DNA from 4 places in the Bacillus sp. UNC322MFChir4.1 genome. Region 4 is predicted to be linked to each of the others. Evidence: riboswitches for the same ligand, from Rfam matches in the RefSeq annotation. Region 4 holds a riboswitch; each other region holds the start of a gene.
What was found. A riboswitch is a leader RNA that binds a small molecule or an ion and turns the genes downstream of it on or off. The one in region 4 is predicted to bind S-adenosylmethionine.
Positions count from the first base shown of each region.

Region 1: another riboswitch for S-adenosylmethionine. It lies ahead of metK (methionine adenosyltransferase); the one in region 4 lies ahead of BR72_RS11400 (methionine ABC transporter ATP-binding protein).
Region 2: another riboswitch for S-adenosylmethionine. It lies ahead of BR72_RS01345 (YvrJ family protein); the one in region 4 lies ahead of BR72_RS11400 (methionine ABC transporter ATP-binding protein).
Region 3: another riboswitch for S-adenosylmethionine. It lies ahead of BR72_RS20670 (hypothetical protein); the one in region 4 lies ahead of BR72_RS11400 (methionine ABC transporter ATP-binding protein).

Region 1 is NZ_KN050810.1:229,759-238,906, forward strand. It holds gene BR72_RS20240 (helix-turn-helix transcriptional regulator) at 1-885, opposite strand, end outside; gene BR72_RS20245 (ABC transporter ATP-binding protein) at 1,050-1,967, shown strand; gene BR72_RS20250 (ABC transporter permease) at 1,960-2,892, shown strand; gene BR72_RS20255 (DUF4097 family beta strand repeat-containing protein) at 2,923-3,624, shown strand; gene metK (methionine adenosyltransferase) at 3,954-5,153, opposite strand; SAM riboswitch class I at 5,319-5,441, opposite strand; gene pckA (phosphoenolpyruvate carboxykinase (ATP)) at 5,661-7,247, shown strand; gene BR72_RS20270 (ATP synthase subunit I) at 7,399-7,770, opposite strand; gene BR72_RS20275 (hypothetical protein) at 8,124-8,345, shown strand; gene BR72_RS20280 (DMT family transporter) at 8,369-9,148, opposite strand, start outside.
Region 2 is NZ_JQKQ01000001.1:281,019-285,139, forward strand. It holds gene BR72_RS01330 (ImmA/IrrE family metallo-endopeptidase) at 1-199, shown strand, start outside; gene BR72_RS01340 (3-hydroxybutyrate dehydrogenase) at 598-1,374, shown strand; gene BR72_RS01345 (YvrJ family protein) at 1,646-1,807, opposite strand; SAM riboswitch class I at 2,003-2,148, opposite strand; gene BR72_RS01350 (carbon-nitrogen family hydrolase) at 2,210-3,001, opposite strand; gene BR72_RS01355 (pyridoxal phosphate-dependent aminotransferase) at 3,096-4,121, shown strand, end outside.
Region 3 is NZ_KN050811.1:8,470-17,617, forward strand. It holds gene phaZ (intracellular short-chain-length polyhydroxyalkanoate depolymerase) at 81-977, opposite strand; gene BR72_RS20650 (MarR family winged helix-turn-helix transcriptional regulator) at 1,172-1,588, shown strand; gene BR72_RS20655 (MFS transporter) at 1,606-2,805, shown strand; gene BR72_RS20660 (serine hydrolase domain-containing protein) at 2,901-4,163, shown strand; gene BR72_RS20665 (hypothetical protein) at 4,204-4,572, opposite strand; gene BR72_RS26525 (NAD(P)H-dependent oxidoreductase) at 4,569-4,706, opposite strand; gene BR72_RS20670 (hypothetical protein) at 5,015-5,266, opposite strand; SAM riboswitch class I at 5,367-5,465, opposite strand; gene BR72_RS20675 (hypothetical protein) at 5,613-5,804, shown strand; gene rraA (ribonuclease E activity regulator RraA) at 6,129-6,608, opposite strand; gene ybaK (Cys-tRNA(Pro) deacylase) at 6,731-7,204, shown strand; gene BR72_RS20690 (hypothetical protein) at 7,239-7,481, opposite strand; partial or broken gene BR72_RS20695 (histidine--tRNA ligase) at 7,703-9,001, shown strand; gene BR72_RS20700 (hypothetical protein) at 9,113-9,148, opposite strand, start outside.
Region 4 is NZ_JQKQ01000025.1:20,948-30,095, forward strand. It holds gene sufB (Fe-S cluster assembly protein SufB) at 1-1,013, opposite strand, end outside; gene sufU (Fe-S cluster assembly sulfur transfer protein SufU) at 1,063-1,494, opposite strand; gene sufS (cysteine desulfurase SufS) at 1,484-2,704, opposite strand; gene sufD (Fe-S cluster assembly protein SufD) at 2,704-3,996, opposite strand; gene sufC (Fe-S cluster assembly ATPase SufC) at 4,012-4,797, opposite strand; gene metQ (methionine ABC transporter substrate-binding lipoprotein MetQ) at 5,034-5,846, opposite strand; gene BR72_RS11395 (methionine ABC transporter permease) at 5,925-6,590, opposite strand; gene BR72_RS11400 (methionine ABC transporter ATP-binding protein) at 6,583-7,608, opposite strand; SAM riboswitch class I at 7,873-7,980, opposite strand; gene BR72_RS11405 (hypothetical protein) at 8,107-8,451, opposite strand; gene BR72_RS11410 (thioredoxin family protein) at 8,606-8,905, opposite strand; gene BR72_RS11415 (toprim domain-containing protein) at 8,917-9,148, opposite strand, start outside.

The DNA.
Region 1 (9,148 bases), on a different contig from region 4:
ACAAAAAGCCATTTTAACTTTTTTCGCTATCGTATACTGCTCTCCAATTGTTCGAAAAACAACATCAACGTGTGTGTTGCTTTTAAATTCTTCTATAATATTAAGTAACGATACATCTAAATTTAATTCCTCTTCTAATGGATCCATTTCATGAATTTGTCTTCGAATACTCTCTAATCCAGATCGTGACATATCTAATATATCTTGTAATTTTTTTTGACCTTCTTGAGTAGTTAAGTGAGGTTTTAAAGTTTCCATACTTAATATAACTGACGTAAATTTATAACCAACAGTATCATGTAATTCCCTCGCCATTCTACATCTTTCCTCAAGCAGGGTCATTCTTTCAACTTGTGAAGAATATTGTTCTAAAATCGCATTCTTCTCTTTAATTAATTCGAGTTTTTGTTTAATTGAATCCATAGAAAAAACAATTCTCTGTAACACATGTCCAACACTATAAATGAAAAGAACGTCAAACAGACTTATGAACAAATGATTTAATTTATAATCAAAATTCAAGAAAACTCCGAATATATAAACGATAATTGTTAAAGGTAATGTATAGAAATTAGCTTTTCCACGGCAAAAAAATGCCAATGTTAAAATTGCAGGAGAAAAAAACTGTGCTAAATGATACGTATATGCAAGATAAAGCGAAAGCCCTCCCACTAATATGATCTCAGCCAATACATATAGTTCATATCGAATTTTATATAATATTACAGGTATGACATACAGTATTAATGTCATACAAAAAACACTTTCAAAGGGAAATGTAGGATTATCTTGATACGTTAAAATTGCAACTGCAGCGATCCAAAAGATACGAATGAATACGATTAGCCAATGCTGCCAAAGTAATTTATTTTGTACTGAAATCAACTGTATAAGCACCTCCCACTAAAAAAACTTCACCTTATGTATATATTTTCCATAATCATATTTTTATCATAGCAAGGTTATTACATTTTGTCACTGTGCTTTATTACACTCATTTTGATACGTTAATAACCAAGAACACGACTCTTACATAAGGAGATGAAAAAATGAGTATTTTGAAAGTACGTAATTTAACTAAAAAAATCAAAAAAAAAATACTTGTCAATGAATTGTCGTTTGATGTGAATGAAGGAGAAATACTTGGACTCCTCGGTCCAAACGGCGCTGGAAAAACTACTACAATTAGAATGATAGTTGGATTAATTTCAAAGTCTAGCGGAACAGTTGAAATCAATGGAAAAAATGTAGATAACAATTTTAAAGAAGCAATGAGACATGTAGGAGTAATTGTTGAGAACCCTGATTTGTACAAATTTTTATCCGGCTATGATAATCTGCTTCATTTCTCTCGAATGACACCCAATGTCCCTAACGAACGATTAAATGAGGTTGTATCTTTAGTTGGGCTGGAGAAAAGTATTCATAACAAAGTTTCGACTTATTCTTTAGGAATGAAACAACGGCTCGCTCTTGCGATTGTTTTAGTACACAAGCCCCTACTTCTGCTATTAGATGAGCCTACAAATGGACTTGATCCTAAAGGTATTCGTGATTTAAGACTTCATTTAAAGAAACTAGCCAAAAGTGAAAATGTAGCAATTGTTGTATCAAGTCACCAAATGGCTGAAATGGAAATGATGTGTGACCGTATAGCCATTATTGATAAGGGCTATATGATAGGTTTACATGACATCAAAGATATTACAAAAGAAAAGATAAGTTGTGTTCAATTTGAAGTAGACCGAACAGATTTAGCTATTCCTGTACTTCAAAAGTTATTAGTAGGAGCAGAAATTGTGACAAACCAAAATATGATCAATATTACAATTAGTAAAGAACATATACCGGAAATTAGTGATACGTTAGCAAGAAGTGGAGTAAATGTTTATGGTGTTCAAACGATTAAAACTACTTTAGAAGACAAATTCATTGAAATGACAGGGGATGAACTACGTAATGCTTAATCTAATCAAGAATGAAAACATGAAAACTTTTAAACGTAAAAGAACGTGGGTAATGATAGGAGTTATGGTTCTATTTATTCTGGTGCAATTTCTAAATGTGAAATTTTCTCATCAAGTTAACTACGGAGATGATTGGAAAACCTCCCTTATAGAAGAAAATGCATTACTTAAAGTTGAAAAAGAATCTAAAACATTACCTCTGGAAATACTCGAAAATGAAAAAAAATTTTTACTAAATAAGTATTACATTGACAACAATATAAAACCAGAAAACAATGCATGGTTCTTTACAATTGGACAAAGTACAAATTTTTTAGTAGCGATTTCTATTCTTACCTTAATAATAGCTGGTGAAAGTGTCGCAAGTGAATTTCAATCCGGAACGATTAAATTTCTATTAACTCGAACTGCTACTCGTACAGAAATATATTTTTCTAAATATATTTCGACCTTATTATTTGGACTATATCTAGTCGGAATCACATTTATTCTTTCCATTATATTTAGTGGTATTCTTTTAGGGTTTGATGGCATAAACAGCGACTACTTATTTGTCAAAGATCAAGTCGTTCAAAAAACAAGTGTCCTTCAAGCACTAATTGGTAGCTTACTCTTTAAAATTCCTTTCTTAATTATTGTTGCAACTTTAGCATTTATGATTTCAGCTGCATTTAAAAGTTCAACATTCTCTATCGTGTTTTCTCTTTTAATAACAATTGCAGGTTTTGTTATGAGCATTTCATTAAAAGGTTTCAGTTGGACACAATATTTTATCTTCTCTAATACAGATTTATCGAATTTTATATATGAGAGTCCACCTGTAGAAGGAATGACCTTAAGCTTTTCCTTAATATTAATCTTAATTCATATACTCATTATGCACTTAGTTTCGTATCCAATCTTTGTGAAAAGAGATGTTGTTTAAATTTTTTATTAAAGACTGGAGGAAAGAAAAATGAAACAAAAGCTAATTATTTTTGGTACATTAATCACTTTAATTCTTACTGGTTGTTCAAGTTCTGAAAGTGAAACAAAAGAAGAAAAACTGGCATTACCAGCCTCTAATATTAAAAAGTTAACACTAGATAATCGTAATGGTAATATTGATATTTCAACAAATTCTACATCGAATAAAATAGAAGCTTCTATCCATGCAAAAGCAAAAGGAATCAGCATAGACAAATTAAAACTAGATCTTTCAGAAAAAAATGGAGTTGCCAACTTAAATACTTCTTTTGATGGGCAATTCTTTAGCAATAGTGAAACTTGGGTTGATGTGAAACTCTCAGTACCTAAAAACGTAAAAGTAGAATTTAAAGAAAACCATCGAAACGGAGATATTAAAGTTTCTAAACTGGATTCAGATATAAACATACTTAATGTTAATGGAAATATAGACATTTCCAATGTTAAAGGAATTGTAAGTGTAACAAATAGGGATGGGAAAGTTAATATTTCTAATTCGTCATCTGATATCAATGTTGACAATAATAATGGAGCTGTTGTTATTAAAGATATTAACGGGTCAGTACGTGCTAAGATTGGAGATGGATCAGCCGATATCAATAGTATTGAAAAAAACGTAACAATCTTAGGCGCTAAAAACGATAAGATAAAAGTGGATGGTGTTAAAGGGAAAGTAACGTTCAATAAATAAAGTTTGATTTATTGATATGAAAATGAATGAAACCAACCGCAGTTTTTGTGAAACGACCATATAACTTAGTCAATCCGTCTTGCTTATTATTTGAACTTACCTAATAAAGAAAACTTTATCCCGCTATTCGCGGGCAGTAATACTCCCACCTCAAAATTCGGCGAAAGCAAAGAAGTTAGGTGGGAGATAAACTGCCTGTAAAAGCCCGATTGGTTCAACTAATAATCAGTGGGGGATGAAAAAACCCCCACTGATTAAAGTTTCACTTTATGTATTTCCATAAATAAAAAAAGCTTTGCGCACACGCGCAAAGCTTTTTTCTTCCTATATTATAGACCAGCTTGCTCTTTTAAAGCTTCAGCTTTGTCTGTACGTTCCCATGATAGATCTACATCAGTACGTCCGAAGTGGCCGTAAGCTGCTGTTTGTTTGTAAATTGGGCGACGTAAGTCTAACATTTTGATGATGCCAGCTGGGCGAAGATCGAAGTTGCTTCGGATTAGTTCTACTAATACTTCTTCAGATACTTTTCCAGTGCCAAATGTATCAACAGAGATAGATACTGGTTGTGCTACGCCGATTGCGTATGCAAGTTGTACTTCTGCTTTGTCAGCAAGTCCTGATGCTACGATGTTTTTCGCAACGTAACGAGCTGCGTATGCTGCAGAGCGGTCAACTTTTGTTGCATCCTTACCAGAGAATGCACCGCCGCCGTGACGAGCATATCCGCCGTAAGTATCAACGATTATTTTACGACCTGTTAAACCAGCATCGCCTTGTGGTCCACCAATAACGAAGCGGCCTGTTGGGTTAATGAAGAATTTTGTTTCTTCATCGATTAATTCAGCTGGTACAACTGGTTTAATTACAAATTCTTTTAAGTTGCGATCGATTTGTTCCCAAGCAATCTCTGGATGATGTTGCGTAGAAATTACGATTGTGTCGACGCGAACTGGTTTACCATTTTCATCATACTCAACTGTTACTTGTGTTTTACCGTCTGGACGTAAGTATGGTAATGTATCATCTTTACGAACTTCCGTTAAACGACGAGCTAATTTGTGAGCAAGTGAGATTGGAAGTGGCATTAATTCTTTTGTTTCATTACATGCGAAACCAAACATTAAACCTTGGTCGCCTGCACCGATTGCTTCAATCTCTTCGTCAGTCATTTGACCTTCGCGTGCTTCTAACGCTTGGTCAACACCCATTGCGATGTCAGCAGATTGCTCATCGATAGATGTTAAAACTGCACAAGTTTCTGCATCAAATCCGTATTTTGCACGAGTGTAACCGATTCCTTGAATTGTTTCACGAACGATTTTTGGAATATCCACATAAGTAGAAGTTGTAATCTCTCCCGCTACCAATACTAAACCAGTTGTTACTGTTGTTTCACAAGCTACACGTGCGTTTGCATCTTTTGATAAGATTGCATCTAAAATAGAATCAGAAATTTGGTCACAAATTTTATCTGGATGTCCTTCAGTTACAGACTCAGATGTGAACAGATGACGTTTTTTTGTCATGTGGTAAACCTCCCTACAGTAATGATATATATTGTACGGAACTCATCCTTAATTTGCCACAAACTGCGACATTCATGTATTTTCCCATACAAGTACAAAAGAAAAACCTTTCCCTATTAGAGGAAAGGTTGTATTTGCTACTTGCATACTGCTTTTTGCCCTTCGCTCTTATCGTTCGAGACTATTCGCCTCGCACAGGTTTAAGCACCTATTCACTTGTTTGACTTTCATACAAGTGAGGTTGCCGGGCTTCATAGGGCCTGTCCCTCCGCCAGCTCGGAATAAGAGAGTATCCGTCCTCAACTATACTAAAGAAATGAATTTCATTTGTCAATCCAAATACACATATTCCTATAAGTTTTTCAGGGCAGAAATTTATGGAAAAAATAATATAATAACACAAACAAAAAACAAATAAATAGTATACATTATTTATATGATTGTGTTATACTTTTAGTGGGGATTACGATGAATATTCATAAATCAAATAAAGGATGGTATATAAATATGAGTACTGCGAATGTCCAAATTGGATTACATGAACTATTGAACGGAAGCAATGCACAGGTTCAATTGAGCGTTCCGCAATTAACGGAAAAGGTATTAATGAGAAAAGAAGGTCAATTATCTTCTACTGGCGCAGTTTCTGTTTCAACAGGAAAATATACAGGACGTTCTCCGAAAGATAAATTTATTGTAGACGAAGCATCTGTTACGGACAAAATTGCTTGGGGATCTGTGAACCAACCAATTTCTGAAGAACATTTCAATAAATTATATACAAAAGTGCTGGAATACTTAAAAGATAAAGAAGAACTATTCGTGTTCAAAGGATTTGCAGGAGCAGACCGCAACTACCGTCTTCCTCTTCAAGTTATTAATGAATATGCTTGGCATAACTTATTTGCGCATCAACTATTCATTCGTCCAACTGAAGAAGAATTACAAGACCATGATGCACAGTTCACAATTGTATCTGCACCAAACTTTAAAGCAGATCCAGCAGTTGACGGCACAAATTCAGAAACATTTATTATCGTTTCATTTGAAAAGCGTATCGTGTTAATCGGGGGTACAGAATACGCTGGTGAAATGAAAAAATCAATCTTCTCTATTATGAACTACTTACTTCCAGAGCAAGATATTTTCTCTATGCACTGCTCTGCAAACGTAGGCGAAGAAGGCGATGTTGCTTTATTCTTCGGTTTATCTGGAACAGGCAAAACAACATTATCTGCTGATCCGAACCGTAAATTAATTGGTGATGATGAGCACGGTTGGTCTGATAACGGTGTGTTTAATATTGAAGGCGGTTGCTATGCAAAATGTGTGAACTTATCTCGTGAGAAAGAACCACAGATCTTTGACGCAATCAAATTTGGTTCTGTTTTAGAAAACGTTGTGCTTGATGAGCATACACGCATTGCCGATTACGATGATACTGCATTAACAGAAAATACACGTGCAGCTTATCCAATTGATGCAATTGATAACATTGTGTTACCTAGCGTTGCAGGTCATCCAAATACAATCATTTTCTTAACTGCTGATGCATTCGGCGTATTGCCTCCAATTAGTAAATTAACGAAAGAGCAAGCTATGTATCATTTCTTAAGCGGTTACACTAGTAAACTAGCAGGAACTGAGCGCGGTATTACTTCACCGCAAGCAACATTCTCAACATGCTTCGGTTCTCCATTCTTACCGCTTGATGCATCTCGCTATGCAGAAATGCTTGGTGAAAAAATCGAGAAGCATGATGCAAATGTGTTCTTAGTGAATACTGGCTGGACTGGCGGCGAATACGGCGTTGGAAAACGTATGAACTTAGGTCATACACGCGCAATGGTGCAAGCTGCATTAAACGGCGAGCTTGACAACACTGAAACAGCAAAACATGATATCTTCGGTCTTGAAGTACCACTTCATGTTCCTGGTGTACCTGATGAAGTATTAATGCCAGAACAAACATGGACTGATAAAGAAGCTTACAAAGTTAAAGCAACTGAACTTGCTAATAAGTTCAAAGAAAACTTCAAGAAATTTGATACTGTTTCTGAAACAGTTGTAAACCTTGGCGGTCCAATCGCCTAACCTAACTTTACTGTGAAATATCCTAAATCATGTGAATAAGTATGTTGTGATTGCAAGAAAACAAGTACTCACCGACAAAGCCCACGTTTTCTTGTAATCGCGCATACTTACATATAAAAGAGGCTTACGAATAATCTCGCAAGCCTCTTTCCTATTTCTTAGCATCTTTCATACTGTAATATGCTAAATTAATTACAATTAATATATATCCGCCCATAATCCCAACAGCAAATGCCCACATCACCATATGATGCTCAATTTCGTACATAATAATGGCACCAAGTATCGCTGCTGCAAATCTGTTTATCATCCCAAGAGTTGGTGATTTCGTTTTTTTCACTATACTCTCTCCGATTTTTTCAATGCGGCGTCCTAAAATCCAAACACAATACGTGCTCACAAGAAAACCAAGACCGATTCCTAAAAAGTGCGGAGAAAAAGGAGTAAATGCCCAGCCGAGCATCATCAGTGCTAAAATGTAATATGTTTGTACTTTAAATGTTTGTAACGACATGTTAATCATGTTGTGGCTCCTTTGCTGCAAAATTTCTATATCAAATATCATCCAAATTAAAAACATAAAAACCACTTTTTAGGTGAGTAAAAGTATGTAATCGATTCCCTACTACATGCAATATAAAAGCAGGTCATCTCGACTTATATGCTGAAAAAGCAAAATGGATTTACATAGTTTCAACTATTTTGATAGTGTTTATATTGTTAAAATACATTTAAGAACTAACATTATACAAAACTTCTATCGTAAATAACGAGTCGAATTGTGTCGTTTTTCCAAACATTTTTTATAAAATTAGCTATCATTTTAACAAAATATGGATATTATATAGTAAGTACACAATAAAGGAGGGACTTCCATTGCTCTTCTTTCTCATCGCTCTTATTCATTTCGTTATCCCGGCTCTCGTCGGCTTAACATTATATTGGTATACACCTAAGCATAGTGTTTTCTATGCTGTCCTCAGCGTTCTTCTCACCGGTATGATTCTCGTTACTTATTTCCACTTTCCTTCCCTCAACTGGATTCCATTTATTATAGCTATCTTGTATCTTGTTTTTTTACCGAGAATCAAAAAATAAGAAAGCAGATCTAATCTGCTTTCTTATTTTGAAATATTTTCTTTTACAGGTAACCGTTTCTCTGACTTTACAAACCACAAACCAAGAAAAATAATCAATCCGCCAATCAATTGTTGCAAAGATAACTGCTCTCTCGCCCATATTGCTGCAAATAAAACCGCTACAAACGGTGTAATGTACATATACACCATCGTATGAGATGCTCCAATTTTTTGAATCCCAACGTACCACATCACAAGCCCAAATACAGTAACAAGAAAAATCGAATAGAACAGTGAAAGCCATGTACTACCGTGCTCAATCGTAAAAGGCAACTGAACAATTTGCCAACCGCTCAAAAATACAAGCGGCACCGCACCAATTGCTGACGCCCATGCTGTTACACGCAAAGCGGAATATCTTTTCATAAGCGGCGTTGCTAAAACAGGGTACAATCCCCAACAAATCGAAGTAATAATCCCAATTGCATTCCCGTAAAAAGATTGTACAAGAGAATGCCCAGCAAGTAATACAAGCGCAGCTCCGATACACGCAATGGCTGATCCAACAAGTTTACGTGATGAAAACTGCTCTTCTTTCAAAAATACAGCAAACATCGTTGTAAAAATAGGAGAAATCGAGATTAATAACGATGCATTTGTTGCAGACGTATATTGAATCGTTTCCATGAACAGTGTTTGATACAACGTAATCCCAACCATGCTAACAAAAATAAGCCTTACGATATCTTTCCATGCGATATAAAGCGATTTTTCTATATAAAACGTTAGCAACAATAACAGCGGCGCCGCAGTAACCATGCG
Region 2 (4,121 bases), on a different contig from region 4:
ATTCACGCGACGTGTACAGGACAAGCTTACAATTGCAGATCCCGAGTGTCCAAACGGTTCCGAGCACCATCCTTCTCCTACAAACCTTATGCATTACATCATTCCTCCCCCTCATAAATCAAAAATAGATTCCTTATTAACGAATACACAAAGAGAATTATCTTTACAAAGTCCTTTATTGCGTATAGAAAAAGAGTAACTATTATAATTACTTCTATATATACAAGTCAAAGAGCCGATATAAAAACTCTTTTCTTTTTAGAAGGACGAGAGCATCTGGCCACGCATAGAAACGGTCAGGGCCTTTTCCTACCACATGCAAGGATGAAAACAAAACAAGAAAACAAGTAGCGGCCATGTTGTATTCTGCAAAGCAGCGACTTATATGTTGAAAAATCACCATGAATTTATATAAATCATTTCTTTCTTCTACTCTAAAAGGTTTTATAACTTCTTTTATTCCTTTTGTTAATAAATACACCTTCGTATTAACTAAAAACTTTTCCCCCTTCTCTAGAAACTTGCAGGATTTCCTATTTCGCTTCTATAAATAGAGCAATAGAGCTAACTATATTCATAGAGGAGATGGAATAAAACATGTTTAAAAATCGCGTTGTATTTTTAACAGGTGCAGCAAGCGGAATTGGATATGAAATAGGAAAAGCCTTTGCGAAAGAAGGTGCAACTGTAATGATTACGGATCGGTTAGAGAACCGAGTACAAGAGGCAGTGCAACAATTACAAAACGAAGGATATAAAGTATTTGGAATGCAATGTGATGTAACAGTAGAACGTGAGATTGAACGAGCTATCGCTGAAACTGTTACACGATTTGGTTCACTTGATGTATTAGTTAATAATGCAGGTATGCAATACGTTTCTCCAATTGAAGATTTCCCAACCGAAAAGTTTGAAATGTTGATTAAAATCATGCAAATTGCACCGTTTATTGCAATAAAACATACATTTCCTATTATGAAAAAACAACGATACGGTCGCATCATGAACATTGCTTCTATTAATGGTCTCGTTGGCTTTGCAGGCAAATCTGCATATAATAGCGCCAAGCATGGAGTAATTGGGCTTACAAAAGTCGCTGCATTAGAGGGCGCTGAGTACGGTATTACCGTAAATGCACTTTGTCCAGGCTATGTTGATACCCCGCTTGTTCGTAATCAACTTCAAGATTTAGCTACAACAAGAAACGTACCGCTTGAACATGTACTAGAAGAAGTCATTTACCCACTTGTACCACAACAACGATTATTACATACAGAAGAAATTTCAAACTACGCCTTATTTTTGGCAAGCGAAAAAGCAAAAGGAATTACAGGACAAGCTGTTGTCATTGATGGTGGTTATACAGCGCAGTAAAATTCAACAAACTATTTTCTTTCTCTATAAATCAACTTTAATTTTCCGATATATAAGTCGCCGCTATGCAGACCAAAATATGTACCTGTATTCGCTTCCTCCCTTTGTTTGAAATCTCACATGTGGCAAAAATAGGCCCTGACCGCTTCTACACACGGCCAGATGCTCTTGTCCTCCCCAAAAAGAAAGAGGTTTTTATGTTGTTCTTTAAATTTGGATATATTCACCAACCCAAAAACGGATTGTGCCTCTTCCGCACAATCCGTTTCCGTTACATATTTTCCTTTGGAGATTCATATCCTTGCATTTGCTTTGGTAACTTCTCAATCGCAACAATAACGCTATCTAACTTACTTTCAATTCTATGAAGTAAGTATAGTGTAACAACAATCGGAAAGCCGACATTGCCAATAACTGATATCCATTCCTCCATCGTTGTCTCCTCCCTTCTTATTATAAATAAGTGAAGAGACAAAAAAGTGGTAACTAAAAACAAACTAAATCATTTCAGCTGTTTTTTCTGTTAACTACTTGTATCCCACTTTGTTTCCCCCCTAATATATTAGGGCTTTTCATCATAAGAAAACCCCTTTCTACAACGAAAGAGGTTTGAAGATTCACTTCTCCCCTCTTATCTATCAGAAAGTCTCTCTTTCTGTTGGAATTAGCACCGTTCCTTACTAGGCGCCAATTATGCGCCCCATTTCACAATGGTATTACGGTCGGTTGCTGGGTTTCATCGGGCCAAATCCCTCCACCTGCTCTTGATAAGAGTATATAGTTGTCCGAATTTTCCATTTTCAGTTCTGACTATATCAAGAATAAAATTGGCTTGTCAACTTTTTTTTTGCGCGTACAATTCTGGACGTCGATCAAAAAAAACAGGAATCCCCTTTCGCACTTCTGAGATTTTGTTTGTATCTAATGTTCCAAACAAAATTGTTTCTGTTTCATCAGCTTCAGTAACAATTTCTCCCCAAGGATCAATAATAAGAGAATGTCCTGCAAATACATTATTAGGGTCACTCCCAGCACGATTGCATGCCACAACAAAACATTGATTTTCAATCGCTCTTGCCTGAAGCAATAACCGCCAATGTGCTAAACGAACAAGCGGCCACTCTGCTACAACAAATAATACAGTTGCCCCGTGCGCGGTATGAACGCGCATCCATTCTGGAAAACGAATATCATAGCAAATTGTTCCTGCGCATGGTATATCCTCCAGTAGAAAATGCCCCGTTTCATTTCCAGCAATTAAGTATTTATGCTCATCCATCAGTTGAAACAAATGCACTTTACTATATTCAGCTACAATGTTTCCATTTCGATCACTAACATACATCGTATTTGTAACACCATTCTCTGTCTGTTTAGCGATTGAACCACCGACAATATTTACGTCGTTTTGCTTACTCCACTTTGATAATAAACATTTCGTATAATTCCCATCTAAATCCGCAATTTCAGGAAGGCGCTCTAAATCATAACCTGTTGTCCATAACTCTGGTAATACAAGAACATCTGGATTTTCCTTTATCGCTTCGCTTATTTTTTTTTCAGCATGTTCTATATTTTTTTCAACATCGCCAAAAGTGATATTCATTTGTACACAAGCAATTTTCATTACTCTCTTCCTTCTTCCTTTTTATTTTTTTCTTTACAAAAAGTTGGAAAGACTATATCATTTGTCACTATAATTGTAACAACTTTCAAAAGAGGTGGAAAGTATGAAACATTTTCAACCTTCCGAGATATTAACATCATTACCAACACAATTTTTTGCCTCCCTTGTCGCCAAAGTAAATGGAGTAATGCAAGCTGGTCATGATGTTATTAACTTAGGACAAGGAAATCCTGATCAACCAACACCAGATCACATCGTAATAGCATTACAACGTGCAGCAAAGCACCCTATTCATCATAAATACCCGCCATTTCGAGGACATGATAGTTTAAAAGAGGCTATCGCTACATTTTATGAGCGTGAGTACGGTGTACAATTAAATCCCAAAACAGAAGTAGCTATTCTATTTGGTGGAAAAGCTGGCTTAGTTGAGTTACCACTTTGTTTTACGAATCCAGGTGATACAATCCTCGTTCCTGATCCAGGTTATCCAGATTATTTATCAGGGATAGCCTTAGCAAAAACAAAGATTGCTACAATGCCACTATTATCAGAAAATCAATTTTTACCTGATTACACAAAGATTGATGCACAAGCGGTTGAAAAGGCAAAATTAATGTTTTTAAACTATCCGAACAATCCAACCGGAGCTGTTGCAACACCAAAGTTCTTTGAGGATACTGTATCGTTTGCAAATAAACATGACATTTTAGTCTGTCATGATTTTGCGTATGGAGCGATTGGTTTTGACGCTAAAAAACCAATTAGTTTCTTACAAACTGATGGAGCAAAAAATGTTGGCATTGAAATATATACGTTGTCCAAAACGTATAATATGGCAGGTTGGCGCATTGCATTTGCCGCCGGAAATGAAAGTGTTATTGAAACGATTAACTTATTACAAGATCATATGTATGTTAGTATTTTTGGTGCTGTACAAGAAGCTGCTCGCGAAGCATTATTAAGCCCGCAAACTTGTGTCGATGAACTCGTAGAACGCTATGAATCTCGAAGAAATGCTTTCATTACTGCTTGTCGTTCTATCGGCTGGAATGTCACTTCACCAAAAGGTTCTTTCTTTGCCTGGCTCCCTGTTCCAAATGGGTATACGTCAGAGGAA
Region 3 (9,148 bases), on a different contig from region 4:
TTAAATTCTAATTTTCAAATATATACATATGCAACCCTATTATAGGATACGTTTCTTATTTGCATTATGAAACAATGCAGCTACTCTTTCAAAAATGTATTTACTTCATTAATAAACACGTTTAAACAATCAACAAATGGAGAATGGCCACAATCTTCTAACATGACCAATTTTGCATTTGGCAAATGCTTTGCCAACTCATCACCAACTACTTTTGGCACCACATAATCACGATCACCTTGGAGAACTAATGTTGGCACTTGAATGCGATTCATATCCCCGTTCCCAGCTACAACTCCGTTATGCTCATCTGATATATTAAATGTTACAAGTCCATAATTTACATCAACAAAATTGCGCTGCGTTAACATATCATCAAGATATTTCTCATAGCGATCTGGACTAGGTTGATGATGCGTATAAATAAGTAAATTCCAGACATTTCGATAATACTGCTTATCCTTTTGTTTTATAGCTTCAACAACAGGTGCAATTTGAACAGCATCTTTCGCTATTTCTTCTTTTGTTTTTAAAAGATGAGACACAATTGGTTGACCATTTATATCCTTCTTAAAAATGGGATATCCTTTCAGTCCTACTGATTCTACCAGTATAAGTTTATTTACATACACCGGATAAGCTGCTGTAAACTGCATCGCAACTCCTCCACCCATTGACCATCCGACCAATGAAAAATTTTTCAATTGTAATTCATCTACAAACAACTTCACATCTTCTGCAAAATCATTCAATGAATTAATCGGATGATGATAAGTTGAAAAGCCAAAACCACGTAAATCAAGAGCATAAATATGATAAGAATCTTGCAGTTGTTCTATAACTAAATCCCAATGCTGTGAAGATGTCATATTCCCGTGAATAAGCACTACTATCTCTGTTCCATTCCCCGCTTCTTGATAAGCAATTGTTTCTCCATTTGATAATGCCACTGATTTCATAATGGTAGGTTTCATTATTCGCTTTCCCCCTCAATAATATCAACAACACACGTTAAAAAACAGAAAATTCTAATTTAATAATATCACATAGAATATATGTTCTCAATCTGAAATTCAACTTATTTTTACAAAAGCAAACCGATAGATTACTAGACAATCTAGAAAAAAACAGATATAGTTAGCTAGGCAACTAATTGGAAAGGGCAAAAAATATGGACGAAAAACAACACTTTTTTCACACTGTCAGCCAAACCGCTCGGAAATTTTCTAAGAGATTCAATGAACGTGTTTCCCCAACTGGTTTATACAGTGCACAATGGGCTGTAATTTTCAGACTAGATCAAACTGGATCTTGCACGCAAACAGAATTGTGTCAATATTTAAATGTCGAATCTCCAACAATGACCCGTACTTTAAAACGTATGGAATTAATGGGATGGATTACTCGAACAGAGGGAACAGATCGACGTGAAAAGCTTATTTCTTTGTCAGAAACAGCAATCGCAATGATACCGAGTTGGCAGCAAGAAGTAAACGCATTTGAGAAAAAGACATTACAAGATATTAGCGAGGAAGAGCTTCGTCTTGCGTTTCATGTACTACAAAAAGTAATTCGAAATCTTGATTAAAAATTGGAGGGATGACTATGGAAAGTCAAAGGCTTTGGACGAAAGACTTCATTGGAACATGTTTGAGTAGTCTATTTCTCTTTTTAACATTTTATATGTTGATCACAACCTTACCTGTATATGTAATCGAGGGATTAAAAGGAAAACCTGAAGAAATGGGGCTTGCTGCAACAGTATTTCTTATTTCTTCAGTAATCTGCCGACCATTTACAGGGAAATGGCTTGATGATTTAGGACGAAAGAAGATTTTATTTATCTCCCTTTCGTTATTTTTAGCCGCAACAGTAATGTACTTCGGTGCGCAAAGCTTATTTTTACTACTTGCTCTTCGCTTCTTACATGGTATCGGCTTCGGAATGGCGACAACAGCTACCGGTACAATCATAACAGATGTAGCACCCCCCCATAGACGCGGTGAGGCACTTGGTTATTACGGAGTATTTATGAGCTTACCGATGGTTATCGGTCCTTTTTTAGGTTTAACGATTATTTCTAAATTCTCATTTACAGGGTTATTTGTCCTTTGTTCTATATTTTCTATACTTGCTTTTCTCTGCGGACTTTTAGTAAATATTCCAAATGAAAAAACAGCTATCAATAAAGAAAAGAAACGAATGCAATGGAAAGATTTAATTGAGCCTTCAACAATTCCAATCGCTCTTACTGGTTGTGTACTTTCCTTTTCCTATAGCGGTATTCTTTCATTTATTCCCGTTTATGCAAAAGAGCTTGGTATGAGTGATATTGCTAGTTATTTCTTTGTTGTATACGCAATTGTAGTTGTTATTTCTAGGCCATTTTCAGGAAAAATCTTCGATCGGTTTGGGGAAAATGTCCTCATTTATCCATCAATTATTATCTTTATGATTGGTATGTTCGTTTTAAGCCAATCACATACGCCGTTTTGGTTACTAGCTTCTGGTGTACTTATCGGCTTTGGGTATGGAACTCTAATTCCAAGCTTCCAAACAATTGCAGTTAGTGTGGCACCAGATCAAAGGCGTGGATCTGCAACAGCTACTTATTTCTCATTCTTTGATACAGGGATTGGTATCGGTTCTTTCGTACTAGGAATTATCGCAGCACATTCCAGTTATCAGCATATGTATTTTATTTCTTCGATTATTGTTGCATTTACATTACTGATTTACTATTTTCTTCATGGGCGTAAACAAAAGTCCAAAAAACAAACAACACAAGAAAAATTATCTGCCTAATCCTATAAGAGAGAGTAAACTTCTACGTTTACTCTCCTTTTTTTGCTTCTCAATAGGCTTATCTCTTATAATAAAACTAGAAGGAGGCTAATTTTATGAGACTAAAAAAATCCCCGCTCATTTTAATCATTTTGATTTTTGTATGTATATTGACTGGTATGGGATTTACGTTATTCAATCCAAATAAAAATTTTTCTTCCAGACAAACAGTAACGAAAAAAAACTGGTTACAAGATCCTTGTCTCCGTTGGTCTTATTCACATATGCGCGAATTTGCTTCAACAAAAGTTGTTGCTAAAAATCAAAATTATATATCCTCGATTCCAACTAATTCGCGAGATTTAGATAACCTACATATTACAGATGAAAATGAAAATAATACAACGGTTCGGAAATTATTAGAAAAACATAAAACAGATGCCTTTATTGTTTTACAGGATGGAAAGCTTGTTTATGAACGATACTTTCATGGATATAAAGAAAACGAACCGCACGGTATGGCATCAGTAGCAAAAGTATTTACAGGACTGCTCGTTAATACCCTTATTGAAGAAGGAAAGCTAGACCCCAATGCAACTGCAGAAACTTATGTAAAAAAATTAAAAGGAACACCATTTGGGATCGCAACAATTCAACAACTTTTAGATATGCAAGTTTCAGTAGAATATCCAACTCACGGCTTTAAACAAGCTGGATTAGATAATCAAGATGCACAATTATATTTAGCAAGTAACCTTCTTCCTCGCAACAAAAACTATAATGGACCGACAACAATTTATGACATGTTACTAGAAGCAAATGAAACAGCTGCTCCAGGAGAAACATTTTCGTATAATAACGGTTCTGCTGAAACACTTGCATGGGTCCTTCGTACTGTCACAGGAAAATCGCTCACAGATCTAGTAAGTGAACGTATTTGGTCACCAATTGGCGCAGAAGAAAATGCTTATTACGTTGTTGATGAAACCGGAGTGGAACAAGCGAGTGCAGGATTAAATGCCACCGCACGAGACATGGCAAGATTCGGGGAGATGATTGCGGGCGATGGTGTCTATGACGGAAAACAAATTATTTCTCACTCTATAATTGAAGAAATTAAACAAATTAACCAATACGAACTCCCAGTTGGGGATGGTGAGGAATATTCTTATCATGATCAGTGGTGGATCTCCCATAACGAACAAAATGCATTTGAAGTACTTGGCAGTTATGGACAAAGGTTATATATCGATCCAACTGCACATATGGTTATCGTTCATTTTTCTTCTAATGCCAATCATACTGGAGAAATACAATTTGCATATAGTGATATGTATTTACAAATCGCTGAATACTTACAGAATAAGCTCTCTAATTAAGTTTATACTTTCGAAGTTTTCGTTACGAAAAGGAGTTGCCTTATGACAGCTCCTTTTCTATAATTGTAATTACATATTCCCATTGTTCTTCTGAAAAACATAACGGTTTTAACTGAAATACCATAGAACAAATCTCTTCTATATAATGGACATTTCCCTGTAAAAATTCCCATCGGAGCACCTTAGGTATATACAAATCTGCAACTTGTTCACTTTGTTCTACTAAAATGTCTACTTCTCTCTGACAAACACCTCTTATAAGATACCCTTCTCGCACTTCTTGTTTAACTTTAGAATATTGCTTACTTTTCTCCCTTATACAAAATAAACAATCAAGATAAGAGCAAAACAAATCATCTTCTCTTTTACATACATTCGCAATTTTGCAGATCAGTTCCCTATTTTTCATAATCTTGTTACCTTTTCATATTCCTTTTGTAGCCATTTCTCTCTTTTTTCTTGTTTATAATTTTTCACTTGTTTCAAAAGTGCACCGCTGAAGCTATATGGATTTGGATGTGCATATACAATTAATATGTTCATTGCAAACGACACCTTCCTTTAATTCCCTTTTGACTTTTTCTATACTCACATGCTATTCTAATACATGTCAAAGGGCAAGCCTCTTTGACAAAACAACTGACACCTATTCGGCGATGGTGTCTTTTTTATTTGTTAGCCGAAAACGCCCATCTTTCGGGGGCACATTTAATTTTTTGACACTACACACTCAGCACCATTTCCTTGTAAAAAGACTGCATAACACAGTCTTTTTATCTACATAACTCTTTTCAAAAAATGAATTTCCAAGCAAATATTACTATAAAAAAGGGAGAATAACTCCCTCTATGTTATTTTACCATGTAGTAAATCCCCTTATCATCTATACATTCATGTTGCTCTGCTAAAGTAATTTTCCCATCCAACTTTAACTCATCTAGCAGTCGCAGTATGTAAAATTGCTGCAACATCTTCTTTGCAAATTCCCCTTTATGTTCAGTAGCAATATGTTGTTGAATATCCAATAATGTAATCGGCTTTTCCTTTTCTTCCATATATTTATAAATCGCATTACGTAGTGTAATATATTTCTCAAGTGTCATCGTATGCTTGCTCCTTTCTTCTCGTTGTCCATCTTTCATTATCGGTTTTTTTGCAATAAAAAAACCTCTTCGATAAGAAGAAGCGGATTATATCTCTTCCTTCTTATCTTTCAGAACAAAACTGTTCTGCTGGAATTAGCACCTGCATCGCGGTTGCTGGGTTTCATTGGGCCAGTCCCTCCACCTCTCTGGATAAGAAAATATTCACTTTATCTTTTACTATAATGAACACAGCCAAAAAAGGCAATTCTCATCATAATAATCAGGATTTGTTTTTTGAAGTGCGCTGATATTTTATTCCATTTTGTTCATACTAAAAATGTAAAAGACCAAAGGAGGCACAGTCATGCAAAAAAATGCACGTGGTCACGTTCAAGATTCTTGTCAAGCATTACACGAAGCAAAGAATTGTTTACAAAATGCCTTACAAACAGTTGAGAAATCAGATAATCGTCAACGCATTGAACAATCTTTACAAGCTGTTCAACATGCACTGCTTCAATGTGATAGTACAGCTGAAGTTTTATCTCAAGATTGAACTCCCTCCACCTACCGTGCACTTCTGCACTTTGCGCGCTTGAGGTGGGGGGCTTCTCGCCAGATATGATAAACCTTATACCTCCATATTTTCAAATTCTACACCTCAAAATGAATTTATATAAATAAAAAAGACACTTCTTATAATAAAAATAAGAGGTGTCTCAAAAGGCAAACGAATATGTAAGTCGCGATCCTACTGTATATATTTATGCCTTACAAGAAAACTTTATTCACTATATACGTAAGTGAAATTTCGCATAAAAACTGCATTGGGTGCCGCATAAACACATTTAGCACTTCTGTTGCTTTCTTATATTATTTCCTACTGATGAATTTCTGTTTTACATACAATTACACCATCTTCGTCAACATAAACATAATTTCCTGGAATCCATGAAACTCCGCCAAAAGACACTGGAATATTTGTTTCTCCCTTCCCTTCTTTCACACTTCGCTTTGGCATCGTTGCAATCGCTAAAATGCCAAGTTCGATATTCCGAAGCTCCGCACAATCACGAACGCATCCATAAATAATTATGCCTGCTAAATTCCGCTGCCTTGCTATGTTTGCTAAGTTATCACCAAGTAATGCACAATTTGTTGAACCTTCTCCATCTACAACTAATACCGTTCCCTCTGGTACCATCTCTAGCGCCATTTTTACGAGTACGTTATCATCTTTAACCTTTACTGTCTCGATTTTCCCATGAAACTGCTTCTTCTTTCCATACGATTGAAGTAATGGCTTACATACTTGTACTTCTGTTTCATTCGCATCATAAAGATCAGTTGTTCTCCACATCATGTTCCCTCTTTCCTTTTCACGATTTATGTTACATATTCTTGTCCTTTCTTCTTTTCCCTGTCTTAATTGGCGAAATTTTGTATACTAATAAAGAAGAAATAAAAAAGGAAGTGTGTAACATGAGTAGTAAAACAAATGCTTGTCGTTTTTTAGATAAGCACAAAATTGCATATACAGTTCACGAATATGAATGGGATGAAGAAAACTTAGATGCAAAACATGTCGCTGAGCAAGTTCATTTGCAATTAGAACAGGTCTTTAAAACACTCGTCCTTCGCGGCGATAAAACCGGGGTAATTATGGCTTGTATCCCTTCGCATAAAGAGCTTAATTTAAAAGCGTTAGCATCTGCAAGTAAAAATAAAAAAGTTGAAATGGTTGCAATGAAAGAAATACTTGGATTAACAGGATACATACGCGGCGGTGTTTCACCACTTGGCATGAAAAAAATTTATCCACTCTTTATTGACGAATCTGCTGCAAATTTAGACCCAATTAGCATTAGTGCTGGAAAAAGAGGATTACAAATTTTTATGAACGGCGCCGACCTAATCAAAATTAGTAACGCAACACCTACTTCCATTACTTCATAACAAAACCTGTCTCAATAGATGAGACAGGTTTTGTTTACATTTCTCGGCGAATTGCTGATAACACATTAATATTCGTTGCTTTTATTGCCGGCCTTAGTCCGGAAAAAATCGCAATAATTATACTAATAGAAACAGAAATAACAATAAGAAATGGAGGGATTATTGAAAATATAAATCCTTTTGGTGCTTCCGTTTTTGCAAATTCCTTTAATAAGATCGGAATTAATTCATTTCCCCCTAAACTAATAAGGCATGGAATAAAAATTGATAATTCCAATAATTTGTAGTATACTACTTAAAAATCTATAGGAGAGATTGCTTATGTTTAGAATAGATTGTTCTTTCCAACTTCATCATCATACATAAAGCCTTGTATCCGAAGAAATTTTTTCTTCGTGGGTACAGGGCTATTCCTGTTTACCCACGAAGCGATTATAAAGCTATGTGGGTATTTTCATACCTGCATAGCTTTTTTTATTTTAAAAAGGAGTGATAAATATGAACTTGCAAAATGTAAAAGGGACAAAAGACTATTTACCAGAAGAACAAATGCTGCGCAATACAATTAAACGGACTTGTGAAGAAATATTTGAGGCCTATGGCTGCAAACCGCTAGAAACACCTATTTTGAACATGTATGATTTGATGGCTTATAAATACGGGGGAGGATCTGAAATTTTAAAGGAGATGTACACGCTTCAAGATCAAGGGAATCGTGAACTTGCATTGCGTTATGATTTAACCATTCCCTTTGCAAAAGTCGTCGCAATGAATCCAGAAATTCGTCTCCCTTTTAAACGTTATGAAATTGGGAAAGTATTTCGTAATGGCCCAATTAAACCAGGAAGAGTTCGAGAGTTTGTACAGTGTGATGTCGATATTGTTGGCGCTGAATCTATCTTAGCAGAAGCAGAATTAATGGTAATGGCTCTTGACATTTTTAACAAATTAAACTTAGACGTAACCATTTAATATAATAATCGAAAACTATTAACAGGGTTGTTACAAGCAATTCAAATCCCTGAATCACAGTTACAAGATGTTATTTTATCTGTAGATAAACTTGAGAAAATCGGTATTGACGGTGTAAGAAATGATTTAATGAATCGAGAAATACAAAGTGAAACGATTGATATGTTATGTAAGACGTTAGAAACATGTATGTCTATGCCACTTTCTGAATTTGATAAAATGTTCCCAAATTCTCTTGTTAAAGAAGGAGTTACTGAACTTCAAGAACTTAGGCAATACTTGGTGGCACTTGGCATTCAACGTAATACAACGTTCTCTCCTTTTCTTGCAAGAGGACTCACAATGTATACTGGAACGATTTATGAAATTTTTTTAGCAGATGGCAGTATTACTTCTAGCATAGGTAGTGGGGGGCGCTATGATTACATTATCGGTGCACTTCGAAATGATAATAAATCTTATCCAACAGTTGGAATCTCGTTCGGTTTAGATGTCATCTATACCGCTCTTGTCCAAAAAGAACGAGTCTCCCCTTCTATCGATATCTTTATTATTCCGCTTGGAACACAGGAAAATTGTCTAAAAATTGCTCACACATTGCGAACAAACGAAAGTTTAAAGATAGAACTTGAACTGGCAAATCGTAAACTAAAGCGAGCCCTTAACTATGCAAATAAAGAAAACATTCCGTATGTACTTATTATCGGTGAAGAAGAGATAAATAACGATGTAGCTGTTTTACGAAATATGAAGGAAGGAACAGAACAAACGATTCCTCTTGCTTCTATTGAAAATGGAACTTTCAAACAATATATACGTCGTTAATTGAATCGATCTAACTAATTATAAAAGGAGAAACGTATACTGCTTCTACGTTTCTCCTTCTATTACATAGGCTATATATAAGATAAGATTTAATTTTGCATTCATTTTTTATTAAAGCTTATTCAAAAATTGATTTAAATCTTGCTT
Region 4 (9,148 bases):
GTATTTGGTGCTAAGTGAATCATTTTCGCACCAGCATCTTGGTGTTGGCCTTTACCAGCAATCGCAATTGATAATGTTAAACCGCGAGCGCCTTCGCCTTTTAAGATAACAGCTGGGTATTTCATCGTTAATTTTGATCCGATGTTACCGTCAATCCATTCCATCGTTGCGTTTGCTTCACAAACCGCACGTTTTGTAACTAGGTTGTATACGTTGTTTGCCCAGTTTTGGATTGTTGTATAACGGCAATATGCATCTTTCTTAATGATGATTTCTACTACCGCACTGTGAAGTGAGTTTGTTGTGTAAACAGGTGCTGTACAACCTTCTACGTAATGTACATGTGCGCCTTCGTCTACGATAATAAGCGTACGTTCAAATTGTCCCATATTTTCAGAGTTAATACGGAAATACGCTTGAAGTGGTGTATCAACTTTCACACCTTTTGGAACGTAGATGAATGATCCACCAGACCAAACTGCAGAGTTTAATGCAGAGAATTTGTTATCTGTTGGCGGAATTACTTTTCCGAAATGCTCACGGAAAATATCTTCGTTCTCTTTTAATGCGCTATCTGTATCTTTAAATACGATTCCTAGTGCTTCTAGGTCTTCTTTCATGTTGTGGTATACAACTTCAGATTCGTACTGTGCAGATACACCCGCTAAATATTTTTGCTCTGCTTCTGGAATACCTAATTTATCAAATGTTGCTTTAATTTCATCAGGTACTTCATCCCAAGACTTCTCAGATTTCTCAGATGGTTTTACGTAGTACGTAATTTCATCAAAGTTTAAATCATTTAAGTCTCCGCCCCATTGTGGCATTGGCATTTCATAGAAGTGATCCAGAGATTTTAAACGGAAGTCTAACATCCACTGTGGTTCTTCTTTCATACGTGAAATCTCTTCTACGATTTCTTTTGTTAAACCGCGCTCAGCACGGAAAATCGAAACGTCTTTATCTTTGAAACCATATTTATAATCGCCGATATCTGGCAGCTGTTTCGCCATGTTCGTATGTCCCTCCTTGGATAACCTCTTCTTTAGGAAGTGATCTGCATTACTTCTCCTCGTTCAAGCCTTTTTCTAACGCTTTCCAAGCTAATGTTGCACACTTAATACGCGCTGGAAATTTGCATACACCTTGTAATGCTTCAATATCTCCTAAATCAATGCTGTCATCATATTCTTTTCCTAGCATCATATCAGAGAAAATTTTCGAAAGCTGAAGCGCTTCTTCAATTTTCTTTCCTTTTACTGCTTGCGTCATCATAGAAGCAGAAGACATAGAGATGGAACAACCTTCTCCTTCAAACTTCGCTTCTTGCACAATCCCATCTTCTACTTTCATCGTAAGTTGAATGCGATCGCCGCAAGTTGGATTGTTTAAGTTAACCGTAACACTATCTTCTAATACGCCATGGTTACGTGGATTTTTATAATGATCCATAATAACTTGGCGATATAACGTATCTAAATTATTAAATGACATTTGTGAAATACTCCTTTGTTTTCGTCAGCGCTTCGACAAATGTATCAATTTCTTCTTTTGTGTTATATAAATAGAAACTTGCACGTGCTGTAGAAGAAGCTTTTAGCCACTTCATCAGCGGTTGTGCACAGTGATGACCGGCACGAACCGCAATTCCTTCTACATCTAATACTGTTGCTACATCATGCGGATGTACTTCATCAATATTGAATGTAATAAGGCCTGCACGTTTCTTTGGACCATAAATTGTAACACCGTCTACTTCTGATAGTCTTTCTAAAGCATACTGCGCTAATTCATGCTCATGCTTTTCAATATGATCAAGACCAATTTCTTCTAAGAAATCAATCGCAGCTCCAAGCCCGATTGCATTCGCAATAATCGGTGTACCTGCTTCAAATTTCCACGGAAGCTCTTTCCACGTAGATTCTTGTAAATCTACGAAATCGATCATCTCACCGCCAAATTCAACCGGCTCCATATTGTTAAGCAATTCCTTCTTACCATATAATACGCCGATACCTGTTGGTCCGCACATTTTATGAGCGGATAAAGTGTAAAAATCACAGTTTAAATCTTGTACATCCACTTTCATATGCGGTGTACTTTGTGCACCATCAACGACCATAATGGCACCGTTTTGATGTGCGATTTCTGCGATTTCTTTTACAGGGTTAATCGTTCCAAGCACATTTGATACGTACATAATAGAAACGATTTTTGTATTTGGCGTAATCGTTTGACGAACATCTTCTAATGAAATTGTTCCGTCTTCTTGAAGCGGAAGATATTTTAACGTTGCACCTGTTTTCTTCGCAACTTGTTGCCAAGGAATGATATTACTATGGTGCTCCATGTAAGAGATGACAATTTCATCGCCTGTCTTTACATTTTCCATACCATAACTTGCCGCAACTGTATTTAACGCCGTTGTTGTACCGCGCGTAAAAATAATTTCTTCCATTGATTTTGCATTAATAAACTTACGAACTTTCTCGCGTGCACCTTCATACGCATCGGTCGCTTTCGTACCGAGCGTATGAACACCGCGATGCACATTCGAATTGTACTCTTTATAATAACGTTCTAACGTTTCAATGACTTGAATCGGTTTTTGAGAAGTTGCCGCACTATCGAAATAAACAAGTTGTTTGCCGTTCACCTTTTGATCAAGAATTGGAAACTGTTTGCGTATTTCATGAATATCCATTAGCGAACTTTCCTTTCGATTACCTCAACAAGCTGTGCCTTTACTCCTTCGATTGGAAGCTCATTTACTACAGGTGCTAAAAATCCATGGATGACTAAACGTTCTGCTTCTTTCTTCGGAATACCACGGCTCATTAAGTAGTATAGTTGTGTAGGATCTACGCGTCCTACAGAAGCTGCGTGACCTGCCATTACATCGTCTTCATCAATTAAAAGGATTGGGTTTGCATCACCGCGCGCTTTCTCATTTAACATAAGAACGCGAGAAGATTGCTGTGCATTTGATTTAGATGCACCGTGCTCAATTTTACCAATTCCGTTAAAGATAGATGTTGCACTATCTTTTTGAACACCATGTTTTAAGATGAAACCTTCAGAATGTTTACCGAAGTGAACAACTTTTGTTGTAAAGTTTTGCGTTTGAGACCCACGACCAATTGTTACTGTTTTTGTATCAGCAAATGAACCGTCGCCCATTAAGTTCGTTACGTTCTCAGAAATTGTATTTCCATCGTTCATAAGACCTAATGCCCACTCAAGACGTCCGTCTCGTCCTACTACGCCGCGGCGGTTTACGTAAGATGTCACGTCTTTCGCTAATAAGTCAACCGCACCAAATTTCACTTGTGCGCCTTGCTCTACAATAACTTCTGCCACGATATTTGCAATACCTGTAACAGTTTCATTTGCCACGTAGTTTTCTACATATGTTGCAGAACTATTTGCATCTGCAACAAATAATACGTGGTTATAAACGTTTGCTTCTTCGCCGTCTACTAAGAATACAGCTTGAAGTGGTGTTTCAAGAACAACGTTTTTCGGAACGTATACGAACGCACCGCCGTTGATTAGTGCAGCATGAAGAGCTGTTAAACGGTGCTCGTCAACTTTCACGCCATCTTTCATTAAATACTTTTGCACTAGTTCAGCATGCTCAGTTGCAGCTGTTACGATATCTGTAAAAATAACGCCTTTTGTTTTTGCTTCTTCTGCTAAAGAAACGAATGCAGTTGTACCACTACGCTGTACAAGTACGTTATTATTTTCATCAATTATATTTTTCACTGCTTCTGGAAGTTCTTCAAAAGAACCTACAGGCTCTTGCTTTACAGTTTTACCTTTGCCGATAAAATCCCATTTATCAATTTTCGTTTTATCTGGTGTTGGCATTGGAAGTTCAGTTGCCTTTGCAAGAGCTTGTAAGCGGAACTCAGTCAACCAAGCAGCTTCATTCGCTTCGCTTGCAAGTTGACGGATAGAATCTTGATCGAAAGGTAATGTACCAATTGTCATGTTTATGCTCCTCTCTTACGCTTCTTGCTCTTCTGTTTCGTCTTCAATACCTAGTTCTTTCTTAATCCAGTCATAACCTTCAGCTTCTAAACGTTGTGCAAGCTCAGGGCCGCCAGATTTCACAACACGACCATTCATCATAACGTGTACATGATCTGGAGTGATGTAATTTAATAAACGTTGGTAGTGCGTGATCATTAAGCAACCGAAATCTTCGCCGCGCATTTCGTTAATACCTTTAGATACAACTTTTAATGCATCGATATCAAGACCAGAGTCAATTTCGTCTAAGATTGCGATTTTTGGCTGAATCATCATTAATTGAAGAATTTCGTTACGTTTTTTCTCACCGCCAGAGAAACCTTCATTTAAATAACGTTGTGCCATTGATGGATCCATTTCTAGGAATTCCATGTTTTTATCTAATGTACGGATAAATTTCATAAGAGAAATTTCATCGCCTTCTTCGCGTCGTGCATTAATTGCAGAACGTAAGAAGTCGGCATTTGTTACTCCGCTAATTTCACTTGGATATTGCATTGCTAGGAATAAACCAGCTTGTGCGCGCTCATCTACTTCCATTTCTAATACATCTTCACCGTCGATGATGATGCTGCCTTGTGTTACTTCATATTTTGGGTGACCCATGATTGCAGAAGATAAAGTTGATTTACCTGTTCCGTTAGGTCCCATAATTGCATGGATTTCTCCACCTTTTACTTCAAGGTTTACACCTTTTAAAATCTCTTTTCCATCAATTGATACATGTAAATCTTTAATCGTTAATGTAGAACCAGCCATCTCAATACCTCCAATAATTCTATATATACATTTTAAAAATTCCTAAAACGTTCACATTCTCATTTTATTCTCATTCTAATTTTATATCAAATAAAATGATACTGCAAACGTTGAAAAAATGTAACAATTTTTCTACAAATCCGAACAGGAATATTCTGCACATTATATTATGATACACCTTTCTTCCTAATTATATAAAGAAAAAAGGGCCAAGAAATTCCAGCCCTTTTTTCACCTTATTCACTTAAAGGAAGCACAGCTCCTTTGTATTCTTTCTTAATGAAATCTTGAATTTCTTTTGAATGTAACACTTCTATAAGTGCTTTAATTTCTTTTTTATCTTTGTCACCTTTACGAACAACAACTACGTTGGCGTATGGAGAATCATTGCCTTCAATCGCAATCGCATCTTTTTCTGGGTTTAATTTCGCATCAATTGCATAGTTTGAGTTAATTAAAACCGCATCGCCTTCTTTATTGTTATACACTTGTGGTAACAAGCCCGGCTCAATGTCTGTTTTGAACTTCAAGTTTTTCGGGTTTTCTGCAATATCTTTTGTCGTTGCTTTAACAGGGTCTACACCATCTTTAATTTTTATAATGCCTTCTTTTTGTAGAATTGCTAACCCACGTCCATGATCAGTAACAGAGTTACTCATAATAATTGTTGCCCCATTTGGAAGATCTTTTAAGCTTTTATATTTTTGAGAATACACACCAATTGGTTCTAAATGAATTTTCCCTGCTATTTCAAAATTATAGCCTTTATCTTGAATTTCTTTCTCTAAATACGGAATGTGTTGGAAATAGTTCGCATCAATATCTTTATCAGCTAACGCTTTGTTTGGTAATACATAATCTTGGAATGGTTTAATATCCAATTTAATTCCTTTTTTCTCTAATAGTGGTTTCGCTTTTTCTAAAATAACTGCATGCGGTACGTTAGAAGCACCAATCACAAGTTTCTTTTCATCTTTTCCGCCGCTACCACAAGCAGCTAATGCAAATACAAATACAGCAATAAGTGCTGAAAATAATACCTTTTTCATATAATGACACCCTTCCTTTTCCCAATATTCAAAATAGTAAATCTATAGAAAGTCTTTGGCTGAGACGAAAACTCCTTTTTATCTTTTATCAAGTCGCTTCGTAAAGAAGTCCCCAAACACTTGAATAATAAATACGATCACAAGCACAAGAATTGTTGCCATGAGAGTTACATCGCTATTGCCCCGCTGGAATCCATCTAAATAAGCAAGTGTACCAAGGCCGCCGGCACCAACTGCTCCAGCCATCGCTGTATAACCGACAAGGGCAATTGCCGTTACAGTAATACCTGACACAAGTGCTGGCAAAGATTCTGGTATTAATACTTTAAAAATAATTGTACTCGTCTTTGCTCCCATCGCTTTCGATGCTTCAATGACACCTTTATCAATTTCACGAAGCGCAATTTCAACCAATCTCGCATAAAACGGCGCTGCTCCAATAATTAATGCTGGCAATGCAGCACTTGCTCCAAGAATGGTACCTACAAAAAACTTCGTAAATGGAAGGAGTAAAATAATTAAAATAATGAACGGGATGGAACGAAAAATATTTACAAATGCTCCAATTACAACATTGACTGGTTTGTTCTCCCATAAATTATCTTTACTTGTAAGAAACAGTACTAATCCAAGAATAAGCCCCAATACAAACGTTGCAAGTGTGGCAACTGCCGCCATGTATAGTGTATCCTGAGTAGCCACTAGCATTTTATCCCAATCAACATTTTGAAATAGATTATCCATGTGCAATCACCTCCAGCTCGACTTGTTCCTGTTGAATCGTTGCAATTGCTTTTGCAATCACATCTTCTTTGCCATTTAAATGAACGATTAAGCTTCCATACGCTCCGCTTGTCGTTTGGGCAATATTCCCTTGTAGAATGCTCACTTCCACTCCATCTTGCTTCATTAACTCCTGTAAAACTGGTCTTTCTACTGCTTCACCAACAAACTGTAATTTCACTACTTTTCCTTCTGGGTATTTCTCTGCTAAATGTTCAATTGCCTCATCTGCATCTTCAAAATCTGTTATTTGTTTAATGAAGCGCTTTGTAATTTCTTGCTGCGGATTACGAAATACCTCTAACACGCTGCCACTTTCAACAATCTTCCCTTTTTCCATAACAGCAACGCGGTTACAAATTTTTTGAATGACATGCATTTCATGCGTAATAAGTACAATCGTTAACCCAAGACGCTTATTAATATCGAGAAGCAAATCTAAAATTTGATCTGTCGTTTCCGGATCTAATGCTGACGTTGCTTCATCACACAATAATACTTTCGGATTATTCGCTAATGCTCTTGCAATACCAACGCGCTGCTTTTGTCCGCCACTTAGCTGAGATGGATATGCATCTCCTCGTCCCTCTAAACCAACAAGACGAATTAATTCATCTACGCGCTGATTTCGTTTCTCTTTTGCCACCCCAGCAATCTCAAGCGGGAAAGCAATATTTTCACGAACAGTTCGTGACCACAGTAAGTTGAAATGCTGAAAAATCATCCCGATTTCTTGACGTGCTTCTCGAAGTTCCTTACCTGTAATTGCCGAAATCACACGTGCTCCAACCGTAATCTTTCCAGACGTTGGTTTCTCCAATTGATTAAACAAACGAATTAGCGAACTCTTTCCAGCGCCACTATAGCCAATCACCCCGAAAATCTCGCCCTTTTCTATTTGTAAATTCGCATCATCCACAGCGGTAACATCACCGTGTTTAGAACGATATATCTTCCTTACATTTTCTAATATAATCATCGATGTCACCCCTTTTTTAAATTAAAAAGCGTAAGCGGCTCGTTCAGAATCGCAGGACGTTGGAGCTCTCGACCGAGAGAGCGAAACGACCGGAGATTCTAGCCGCTGAAGCTGGATTACATAAAAAGCGTAAGCGGCTTCCCGCTATCACTCTATAAAAGTTTTGTCGTTCAAGTGTCCTCCTACACCGAAACAACAAAAAAAACCTTTCTGCTTGAAAATGAGCAGAAAGGTTTTTTATACACAAATTACCATTATCCTTTCCTCTCATCTCTCAAAGCATTCGCTTTGCAGGAATTGGCACCATTTCAACATAAGTTGACGGTTGCCGGGTTTCACAGGGCACAGTCCCTCCACCTCTCTTGATAAGAGAAAATCAGATATAAATTTCGTCTGATTTTATCGTTATTAAGTTTTCGTTATTTTATGTTTTGAATTGTATCAACGCATGAAATAGATGTCAACAGAAATTTTCGCAAAGAATAAACTTTCTGAAATTTAAGCACCCATTTGTAGCGGTTTACAAATATGAAATACAGATTCTAATAATAGCATCGTTCGATATGTCCCTTTATATGTAATTGCATTTCTGCGCAAGAGTGACTGCAAGCGTACTTGCCCTGTAATCAACAACCGCAAATCTGTTTCTTGAAAACAAACAAGTTCTTCAGTTCCCACCGCACCATTTATAAGTTCAATTTTCTCTCTTGAAATATTCAATGAATAACATTCATCTTGGAAAGTAAAACAAACAACCTTTTCAAATTGTGGTAATAGTGGTTCTAAGTGATATTGCGTATTGGCATATGTTACAAATGATTGAAGCAGTGAATACAATGTCATCTTTATCACACTCCCCATATCACGTTTTACATATTACCATTCCATCTTTATTACGCACTCTCCTGTATCATTCTCTCGACAAATGCTGTATAAAAAACCATTTATCTCTCACTATTTCCCAAGAAATATGTCGAGGCGGCAATTTTTTTGCCGCCTATTGTAATTCCATATATAAATATTCCACAGATTGAAATGCATATATTTTCTTTACAAGTTTATTCTTCTCAAATATAAGTAAACACGGAACACTTTCAATTTGATACTCCCGCGCAAAATGCGGTGCATAATTTACATTCAGCATTCCAATTTCTAAATGAGGCAACGCTACTTCAACAACCGTTAGCATTTTTTTCGCAAGCTGGCACGTACCACACATTGGTGTATATACATATAACACCGTTTTTTCTTGGTCTCTAACTGCAACTTCTGCTTCATGTCCTGTCCAATCTATCATCGTACCATTCCTTACCGTAAAAATTCTGTATAGACGTCAATATCGGCTCCCCATAAAACGTTCGCTAAATGAGATGGTGGTGCAGTCGCAACCTCTCGATATGAGCGATCAATGTAAATATGTTCAGCATGTGGAAATTCTCGCCGAAACTGTTTGCGCAATTTCTCTCCAGCATCATCCGCGTCCACAAGAACATATACTTCTTTATCATACAACTGGTCAATGAGCTCATCCATTTTTGAC